3 regions of the Micromonospora nigra genome follow, and region 3 is predicted to be linked to each of the others. Evidence: riboswitches for the same ligand, from Rfam matches in the RefSeq annotation. Region 3 holds a riboswitch; each other region holds the start of a gene.
What was found. A riboswitch is a leader RNA that binds a small molecule or an ion and turns the genes downstream of it on or off. The one in region 3 is predicted to bind cyclic di-AMP.
Positions count from the first base shown of each region.

Region 1 (3,265 bases), 1.6 Mb from region 3:
GCCGGTTTCGCCGTCGCCGCCACCTGCACCCTCGGCATCGGGGTGCTGCCCTCCGGGGCCGCCGGTCATCCCGCCCCGGTCGAGATCCGGCCCCCGGTCGACGGGCCCCTGCCCGCCCTCCGGGAGGCTGCTCCCGGAGGGCTCGACTCGCCCGTCGTGCCGGCGCTTCCGTTCGGCGTCTGCCCGTCCGACGTCTGCCCGTCCGACGTCTGCCCGTCCGACGTCTGCCCGGCCGACTCGCACGACGGGCTGACCGCCGGCCCCGTACCGCCCACCCCCGCCGCGATGCGGCCCGCCGGCGCCGGTGCGGCGCTCGCCGGTCGGGTCGACGCGCCGCCCGCCGGGGCGGGTCCGCCGGTCCCCGGTCCGCGCGCCCCGCCGGTCGGTCTGACCCGACCCCGGGCAGCCTGACCTTCGGGTCGCCTGACCTTCGGGGCGGCCTGACCCCCCGGGCTGCCTGACCCCCGGCCGTCCGACCTCGGTCACCCGCCTCCGGGGCCGCCTGACCGCCGCGTTCCGTCGCACCTCACCCGCACCCACCCGGCCGAGCCCACCGGCGCCGCCGGGCCGGGGGCGTCGCCGTCGTCACCCGCACCACCCGTCCGTGAGGTATCGCCATGGAGACCGTGCTCTACCAGTTCCTGATCGAGGTGCCGCAGGCCGCCGCCATCTGGTCGGCCCTGCTCGTCGTCGCGCTGGGCGTGCTCACCGCCCTGGTCGCCCGCCCCGAAGCCACCACACCGGCCGAGCCGACCGCCGGCGCCGACGAGGCGGCACAGGAGGCCGCAGACCTGCGCCGGTACGCCGGAGAGGTGGCCGTCGCCGCTGCCGGGGCGGCCCGGACCGCCCGTCGACGGCGCGACGCCTGGCGGGCCGCCCAGGAGGACCTGGACCGGGCCTGGCGGGCCTACGACCGGGCGGAGACCGCCGCCCGGCGCCTCGCCGGGACCACCGCGCTGCCCACCCCGAGGACCCCGCACACCCCCGCCGAGTACGCCGCCCGGGAGCGGTGGCTGCACCACGCCGCGATGGCCGCCCACTGGCGCGGGGACCTGTCAGCCAGCCAGCTCAGCGACGTGTTCGGGCGGCGGGCCGGCTGGGACCCGCGCCGGCACCCCGCCGAGCAGGAGGTCGTCCTCGCCCGCGCCGTGCGCGACCACCTGTCGGCGGCGTACCGGAGCGCGGCGGAGCGTGAGCGGGCGGCGTGGCGCGCCGCGGAGGTCGCCGTCGACGCGGCCCGCGCCCTGACCACGGAGGCGTACGCCGCGGCCGTTCGGCTGCGGCCCGCCCCGGTGCCGGCCGTGCGGGTTCCCGGGGCGCAACGCCGTCCCGTTGCGGCGGCCCGCTGGCGGCCGGCCGGGGTGGGCTGACCGACCGGAATCCGGTGAGCCCGGTCACGTGGCGGCGAAACGGATTCCGGGCTCGTTCCGGCACATCGCGCCCGGGGATTGCGCACCCTTTCCGGCGACCGTTCCGGATGTCGCCCTCTGGTGCCGTCACCGGGTCTGGCCCCATCGAGCACCGGCAGTGCGCCAATGTCCGGAAAATTGCCGGCCGGAAAGATGTTTACGCAGCTCAGCAGGGGTTGGCAGGGTCCGAACCCGGCCAGTAGGGTCGGCGCGTCCGGTGCGGTAACCGATCGCAGATGGCGACGCCGCACCGACCCGCTCAATCGTGGAAACACGAACCGGGGACCCACTGCACCACTGGGGTGAATCCGCGAGCCACGGCCGCGGTAGGGCGATCTTCCCGCCCGAATCCGTCAGCTAACCCGGTCGGCGGCTGCGGAAGGAGTTCCAACCCGTGCAGCACCATCACGCCCCCGCATTGTTCCCCCGCCTCCACGGCACCGCGGTGCCCCCACCCGTCGACTCGTCGGCGGGCTGATCCCGGCCACCGCCCCCGCCCGGCACCCCGGGCGAATCCCCGAGTGCACCTGACCGTGCGGACCTCGTCCGCGCGGCGTCCCCGCCTGGCCGGTGACGGCGGCACTCGCCCCGAACCCGTGGAGGAACCCCCTGTGAAGCACCACGTCAAGCGTCAACTCCGTCGGCTCGTCACCGAGCGTCCCCACCAGGTCGTCGCCGGTGCCGCCGCCGCGCTCATGCTGGCCACCGGCACCGGCGCCGCACTGGCGACCGCCGACGAGGCACCGGCCGTCGCAGCCGAGGTACGCGGCGACACCCTCGCCTCCCGCGCCCAGGCCAGCCCCGCCGAGCCGACCGTCCCGGCGGGCAGTGCCACCCCAGCGGCCGAGCCGGGCAGCTCGGCGTCGACGGCCGCGCCGAGCAGCGCCGCGACCACGCCGGCACCGTCGCCGAAGGCCCGCAAGGCCACCGCCGAACCGGACGTCACCCGGAAACCGAAGCCCCCGGCCGCCAAGAGCCTGGACTACGACCACGAGACCCAGAACACGTTCTACAACTGCGGTCCGGCCGCCGTACGGCACGCGCTGAGCGCCGCCGGCATCGCCCGTACCCAGAACGAGCTGGCAGTCCAGCTCGGCACCACCCAGGCCGGCACGAACTCGGCCGAGGACACCACCCGGGTGCTCAACGCCGTCGTCAAGGGCGGCCCGTACCGGACCCGTACGATTCCCGGCGGTGCGGCCACCGCGGAGCAGATGGACCGGCTCCAGGCCGACGTCGTCAAGGCCATCACCGGCGGCCGGGGCGTCGTGGTGAACGTCGCCGGCACCGCCACCGACACCGACGGCGGCTGGCACTCGTTCCCGGGCGGCCACTACGTCGCGGTGATCGGCTACTCCGACGAGGGGCGGCTGGTGAAGATCGCCGACTCGGCGGACCCGGCGGCCCCGTCGTACTGGCTGACCACCATCGACCTGGCGCACTGGGCGGCCACCCGCGGCTACTCCGCCTGACCGCCGAACGACGTCACGGGCGCCGGCTCCGCGAGGGGCCGGCGCCCGCCGTCGTGTCCCGCCCGGTCGCGGCCCCCATCGGGCCGGGACAGCGCGTCAGGTCGCGGGCGCCGCGGGGACAGCGCGTCAGGTCGTGGGCGCCGCGGTGACAACGCGTCAGGTCGCGGGGGCTGCCGGGCCAAGGAGGGACAGCGTCAGGCGGTGGGGGACAGGGGGGCCGCGGGTCGCCCGGCGTCGGCCTGCCCGCGCGGCGCGGGTAGCGTCGAGGGGCCGTCGAGTTCCCGCCGCGCGGCCGACAGGAACGCCTCGGCGTACGACTCGACGGGGAAGTCGCCCAGGTAGCGGCGGCGGGTCTCCCACCGGGCCGGAGCGAGCGGATCGGTG
Region 1 covers NZ_FMHT01000003.1:5,035,883-5,039,147, forward strand. Annotated here, with positions in the region: gene GA0070616_RS22095 (hypothetical protein) at 1-411, shown strand, start outside; gene GA0070616_RS22100 (hypothetical protein) at 618-1,370, shown strand; cyclic di-AMP (ydaO/yuaA leader) riboswitch at 1,656-1,796, shown strand; gene GA0070616_RS22105 (C39 family peptidase) at 2,021-2,881, shown strand; gene GA0070616_RS22110 (CDP-glycerol glycerophosphotransferase family protein) at 3,076-3,265, opposite strand, start outside.
Region 1: another riboswitch for cyclic di-AMP. It lies ahead of GA0070616_RS22105 (C39 family peptidase); the one in region 3 lies ahead of GA0070616_RS14975 (coiled-coil domain-containing protein).

Region 2 (3,265 bases), 400 kb from region 3:
GAACACGTGTACGAAGACCTAGTCCGACACGCAGGTCACGCACACCGCTCGCTATGGTGTTCCGATGCTGCTCTCCGACCGGGACCTGGTCTCCGAGATCAAGGCGGGCACCCTCGCGCTGGAGCCGTTCGAGCCCACCCTGGTGCAGCCGTCCAGCATCGACGTCCGACTGGACCGGCTGTTCCGGGTCTTCAACAACCACCTCTACACGCACATCGACCCGGCGACCCGGCAGGACGACCTGACGTCGGCGATCGAGGTCCCCGAGGGCGAACCGTTCGTGCTGCACCCGGGCGAGTTCGTGCTCGCCTCCACCCTGGAGGTCATCTCGCTCGGCGAGCAGCTCGCCGGGCGGCTGGAAGGCAAGAGCTCGCTGGGCCGGCTCGGCCTGCTCACCCACTCCACGGCCGGCTTCATCGACCCCGGCTTCTCCGGCCACGTGACGCTGGAACTGTCCAACGTGGCCAACCTGCCGATCACCCTCTGGCCGGGCATGAAGATCGGCCAGCTCTGCATCTTCCGGCTCTCCTCGCCCGCCGAACACCCCTACGGCTCGGCGGTCTACGGCTCGCGCTACCAGGGTCAGCGCGGCCCCACGCCGAGCCGCGCCTGGCAGAACTGGCGCGCCTGGCCGACCCGCTGACCCGCCGTCGGCCGACGCACGCCCCGCGAGCGGCCGACCGGCCCGCGCCGTCGGCGGCGCGGGCCTGTCCTCTGGTACGCGGCCGGCGTCAGCCCGGTCGTCCGAAACTGTGGATCGGGCCGTCGTTCAGCTTCTTCATCTTCACCGGCACCCCGGCGCGGGAGGCGTGCACCACCCAGCCCCCGCCCACGTACATGCCGACGTGGTGCAGGTCGGCGTAGTAGAAGACGAGATCGCCCGGTCGCAGCTCGCCGCGCCGGACCGACGCGGTGACCCGTCGCTGCCGCGCGGCGTTGTGCGGCAGCGACACCCCGGCCCTCGCCCAGGCCGCGAGCATCAGCCCCGAGCAGTCGAACGCGTGCGGTCCCTCGGCCCCCCACACGTACGGCTTGCCGATCTGGGCACACGCGAACGACACCGCCGCCCCCGCGGGGCCGCCCGGGTAGGTGGCCGGGCAGGGTGCCGGCCGCAGCGGCCCGCCGCCACCCCTGCCGTACGCGCGCAGCCGCAGTCGCTGCAACCGGTCGATCTCTGCGTTGATCTGCCGCTTGCGTTCCGCCAGCTGCGCCTCGGCGCGGGTGAGCTGGGCGATCACGTCGTCGAGCGGTGCCTTGGCGGCAGCCAGCTCGTCGCGCAGCTCGGCGGCCTGCCGGACGTCGGACTGCTGGTGGTGGGCGTACCGGTCGAGCAGGCCGAGCTGTTCGATCAGCTCGGCGGGTGACCGGCCGCCCAGCAGGGCGTTCACGGCGCTGACGGTCTCACCCTTGTACGCCCGGACGGCGAGCTGCCCGACCCGGTTCATGGCCTCGTCCACCCGCTGCTGGAGCGGGGCGATGCGGGCGGCCAGGTCGTCGGCCTCCCGACGCCGGTCGGCGAGGTCCTGACGGGTCGCGTTGTGTTTCTCGATGACGGGTTCGAGCCGGTTCCAGTCCTCGTCGATCTGGCGCTCGATGTCGGCGACAGTGGGGTCGGCCTGGGCCCCGGTGGCGCCTGCCGTCAGGACGACGGCGACGCCGAGCAGGGCGGCGAGTGCGGTGGTGCAGCGGTACCAGCGTGGGCGCGGCGCAGCCGTCATCGGGCCGGCGATCGCCGGCCGGGTCAACGGTGGCCGCGGGGCATGGTGTGCCACCGGGCTCCGTACTCCTTCTTCCTCAGACCGCCTACCGGGTTAGCTGACGGGTTCGGGCGGGAAGGGGGCGCCCTACCGCAACGGCTGCGGATTCACCCCGGGGAACCTGGGTCCCCGGCTCGCTCGGAAGCGACTCGGCGGTGTCGGACCGTCGCCATCCCGGCCGGATGGTCGGTCACCGGCCCGACGGAGGACCACGTTAGGGACGACCACCGGCGATGCGCAACGGATTCACGCGATGACACTCCGTGCTGATAGCCGACAGAAGCGAAGACCCCCGGACGCTTGACCGGGGGTCTTCGGGCGGCACTGCGTGACGGGTCAGCCGGGTCGGCGAAAACCCGCCAGGGGCATGGTGGTGATGCTGGAGACGTTCACCGGCTTGCCGGCCCGCGCGGCGTGCACCATCTGGTTGTTGCCCAGGTAGAGCCCGACATGGTGCAGGTCGCTGAAGAAGAAGACGAGGTCACCGGGGCGGGCGTCGGCCCGGGAGATGGCCTTGCCCTCGTTCCACTGTGCCCCGGTGAAGTGGGTGAGGTAGATGCCGGCCGCCTTGTAGGCGTACTGGGTCAGGCCGGAGCAGTCGAAGGTGTTCGGGCCGGTGGTGCCGAAGACGTACGGCTTGCCGATCTGCGCGCAGGCCGTCCGGATCGCGATCCTGGCCGCCTCGCTGACCACCCCGTTGATGGTGGGGCAGTTCGTCGTCTTGACCGTGGTCTTCGGCAGCGACGCCTCCAGGCGCTTGACGTCGGCCTCGATCTGCTTGCGCTTCGCGGCCAGCTCCGTCTGCTGCTTGGTCTGGGAAGCGATGAGGGCGTCGAGGCTGCGCTTGCGGTCGTCGTACTTCTGCCGGACGCGCACCACCTCGTCGATCTGCCGGCGCTCCTGCGCCGCCAGGCGGTCGAGCAGCGCCATCTGCTCGCCGAGGGTGTCCGGGTTGGCGTTGAGCAGCAGTGCGCTGATCTCCTGCGAGGGCCCGTTGACGTAGTAGCGGGAGGCGAGGCTGCCCACCCGGTTCATCGCCAGTTCGGCCTCCAGGGCCAGGGGCTCGATCTTCTTCTCCAGGTCGGCCGCCTTCTTGCGGTTGACCCTCAGCTCCGAGCGCACCTTGTTGTACTGCTCGATGGTCGGTTCGAGCTTGCGCCACTCCTTGTCGATCTGCGCCTCGATCTCGTCGACCGTGGGTTCGGCGTGAGCGGGCGCGGCGAGCACGCCAGCGCCGACAGCGACGGCGGCGGCGAGGACGAGCAGCGCACGGGCGGCGCGGCGCAGGCCACCCGGTCGGGTGTTCCGCTTCGGGCCACGACGATGAGGGGGCACGGCTGCCACCGGCATCGACTCCTTTGCAACCGACCGCCGGGCGTCCCGCCGAGAGGTGGAGAGGCGGGACAGACGACCCACACAGCGGTCGGTGCCTCAGAGTAGGGAAGCCGAGAGGTGGAATCAAGACGACCCGAGAGAGCTTCACGTGGGTGCGACGACGCGGGTACCGA
Region 2 covers NZ_FMHT01000003.1:3,082,624-3,085,888, reverse strand. Annotated here, with positions in the region: gene dcd (dCTP deaminase) at 65-643, shown strand; gene GA0070616_RS13060 (C40 family peptidase) at 732-1,772, opposite strand; cyclic di-AMP (ydaO/yuaA leader) riboswitch at 1,785-1,922, opposite strand; gene GA0070616_RS13055 (C40 family peptidase) at 2,094-3,107, opposite strand.
Region 2: another riboswitch for cyclic di-AMP. It lies ahead of GA0070616_RS13060 (C40 family peptidase); the one in region 3 lies ahead of GA0070616_RS14975 (coiled-coil domain-containing protein).

Region 3 (3,265 bases):
CGCCGTGGTCGGCATGTCGTACCGGCTGGCGGCCGGCGAGGTACGCGCCGTCGCGGGCGAACCGGTCGACCTCGCGGTCGAGCCGGCCGGCGCGGTCGCCTGAGCCGACCCCGACACGGATCGAGGGCCGCCCCACCGGTCGGTGGGGCGGCCCTCGCCGGGTCTGCGCGCCGTGCTCAGAGCAGTGACACGTGCACGTGGTCGGTGTGGTTCGACGGCCCGCTGTACGACGACCAGCCGGTCGCCGGGAACCAGATCTGCCGGTTCCAGATCACGTAGTAGACGCCCAGCCGGTCGGCGTTGCGCACCAGGAAGGCCGCCAGGTTGTTGCCGTAGATCCGGGTGTCGTCGTTGTACCAGGGCCGGAAGCCGCTGTTCTGCAACGACCAGTCGCAGGCCCGGCCCTTCGGGTGCTCCCACGGGCCACCGGGGCGGTAGCAGCCGACGAACCGCTTGAAACCGGCCTTCCGCACCTCGTTGTACATGTGCAGGGTGCGCGGGGTGATGCAGCCCGAGGTGGTGGGGTCGTTCTTGCTGCACGACTCGGCCCGCCAGTCGCCGTCCGCGCTGCGCCCCGGTGCGACGGCGGCGACCGGCGAGGTGGCGTCGACCTTGCCGCCCGTGACGCTGTAGCCACCCACCAGATTCAGTGACTTCTCCGCGTCGCGCTTCTTGCGGGCGATCTCGTTGGTCAGCTTCTGCTGCTCGCGAACCTCGGCGTCGAGGGCCAGCTTGGCCTGCTCCGCCCGGTTCCTGGCCTCGTTGACCCGCGCCAGCCGCTTGGCGTTGACCAGGTTCAGCTCGTCGAGGGCGGAGGCCCGCTCGACGAACGAGTCGGGGGCGGTGCTCTGCAGCAGCATGGCCACCGCGCCGACCCGGCCCGTCCGGTACGACTGCGCGGCGATCTCCCTCACCTGCGGGGCCAGCGCGTCCAGGTCGGCCTGCGCGCGGCTCACCTCCAGGGCGAACTCCAGCTGGCGCTTCTTGGACTTCTCCAGCCTGCTCTTGGCCTTGCTGAAGTCCCGGTTCGTCGCCTCGATCAGCTCGTTGAGCATCGGCGGGTCGTCGTCGTGCTGCTGGGGCTTGGGAGGGGTGGGCTCGGCCGACGCCGGGAGAGGGCCGGCGAAGACGGCGAAGGCGGCGAACACGGCCACCACAGGCGTCAACCAGCGGCGTAGGGGTGCCGTCACTGTGATCCCTTCCATCGACCGCCGACCGGGTTAGCTGACGGGTTCGGGACGGAAGCGGCCCCTACCGCTGGCGCGGATTCACCCCACGTACCTGGTTCCCCGGCTCGCCTCGCGGCGATTGGGCGGTGGCACCGCAGGCGCCGGAGTGCGCCTTCGGCGGTGACCGGCAGCGAGGTTACCGGACGGTCCCCCGAGGGATCTACGTCCCGATGCCGACTAAATGCGTCATTTCGTAATCGCGGTGGGTGACCAGTGACGTGGTTATCAGCCTCACCCGTCGGGACGGTCACGCTGAGGAGTGTCACCATGCGGTGTCCGTGCTCCTGTCCGGATCGGGCCACCCGGATCGGGTGGCGGTGGACGTGGGGGTGCCGCGTGGGGCGCTGAGCGCCCGCAGCGCCTCGGCCCGGCCCGTGCCCGGCCGGGGAACCTCGGGAGAGGGCGGTGCCTCGTCGGTGGCGGCCCGGTCCCGGCCCGCCCGGGTGACCACGGCGGCCAGGGCCGTCGTCAGGGGAACGGCGGCGATCAGCCCGAGCGTCGCCACGGTGCTGCGTACGATCTCCTGCGCCAGGAACTCGCTGGTCAGGATCTGGCCCACCGCGCGGGAGTCCGCGGTGAGCAGGAGCAGCAGCGGCAGCGAGGCGCCCGCGTACGCCAGCACGATGGTGTTGACCACCGAGGCGACGTGGGCCCGCCCGACCCGCGTCGCGGCCTGGTAGAGCTGGCGCCGGGAGTAGCCGGGGTTGGCGTGGGCCAGTTCGCTCACCGTGGCGGCCTGGGTCACCGTGACGTCGTCGAGCACGCCCAGCGAGCCGATGATGATGCCGGCCAGCAGCAGGCCGTGCAGGTCGACGTCGGCCTGGAAGAAGGACAGCGTCGTGGCGTCCTCGGTGCCGAACCCGGTGAGGTGGGTGGCCGCCGTGGCGGCGAGGCCGAGCAGCCCGGTCAGCACCAGGCTCGCCAGTGTCCCCAGTACCGCCACGGAGGTCTGCCCCGACACGCCGTGGGTCAGGTAGAGCACCACGAACATGATCAGTGCGGCGCCGACGACGGCGACCAGCAGCGGCGACTGGCCGGCGCTGATCGCGGGCAGCACGAAGGTGAGCAGGATGGCGAAGCTGGCCGCCAGTCCGGCCAGTGCGGCCAGGCCGCGCCACCGCCCGAAGGCCACGATCGCGGCGGCGAACAGCACCCCGAGCCAGATCAGCGGGGTGCCGCGCTGGTGTGCGGCGATGTGGTAGCTGCTCACCGTCGGGTCGGCCGGATCGGTCAGCGTGACCAGGACGATCTCGTCGCCCACCTCGACCCGGGGAGCGCCGGGCCCGGTCGGGATCGATGTCTCGACCTGCTGTCCGGCGTCGGGGCCGTCGTCCACCCGCACCGTGACCGTGCCGCACGGCCCCTGGCTGCCCGCCGGGGTGCCCTCCGGGGACTCCGGGGTCGGCGGGCAGGGCTCGGTGACCACCCGGGTGACCGTGCCGTGGTGGCGTGGCGCGTCCTGCCCCGGGTCGGGTCGGGGGGCGTCGCGGGGCCACAGCACCAGGGCGGCGACCAGGGTGGCGACAACGAGGGGGAGCACCGTCGCGACGAGTACCCGCCGCACCCCGGGCGGGGTCGGCGGGGCGTGACGGCTGTGGTCGGCGCCCATGCGGTGTCTCCCAACGAGTTCAGAGCGGAGTACGTGTCGGCGGGCCGTTCCGGTTCAGCACGACCGGAACGGGGCCGTGGCGGCCGACCGGGACTCTCCGGCCGTGACGATGTGACCACGCGCCGCGACGGGAGGGGGTGGCCGGGAGCCGCCGCCGACGGCCGTCGGCGGGCTGGGGGGCCGGCGGCGTACGCGGGCCGCACTGGTGTGGTCTCGGCGGGCCATCGCTGCGAATGGTAGCCACCCCGCTATCGGACCGCAGGTGGCGAGGCACGCGGTGGCGACGCGCCGGGGCCCGTCGGCCGGCTGGTCCACTCACCGGTGGCGCGTACCCCGCCGGTCTCCGCCTCGGCGGCGGCCGAGCCGTCCAGGGTCGCACTGGTCCGGCGTCACCGGCCGGGTACGTTCGGTGACGAACCGTCGCCCC
Region 3 covers NZ_FMHT01000003.1:3,479,595-3,482,859, forward strand. Annotated here, with positions in the region: gene GA0070616_RS14970 (carbonic anhydrase) at 1-103, shown strand, start outside; gene GA0070616_RS14975 (coiled-coil domain-containing protein) at 177-1,190, opposite strand; cyclic di-AMP (ydaO/yuaA leader) riboswitch at 1,195-1,325, opposite strand; gene GA0070616_RS14980 (YibE/F family protein) at 1,492-2,838, opposite strand.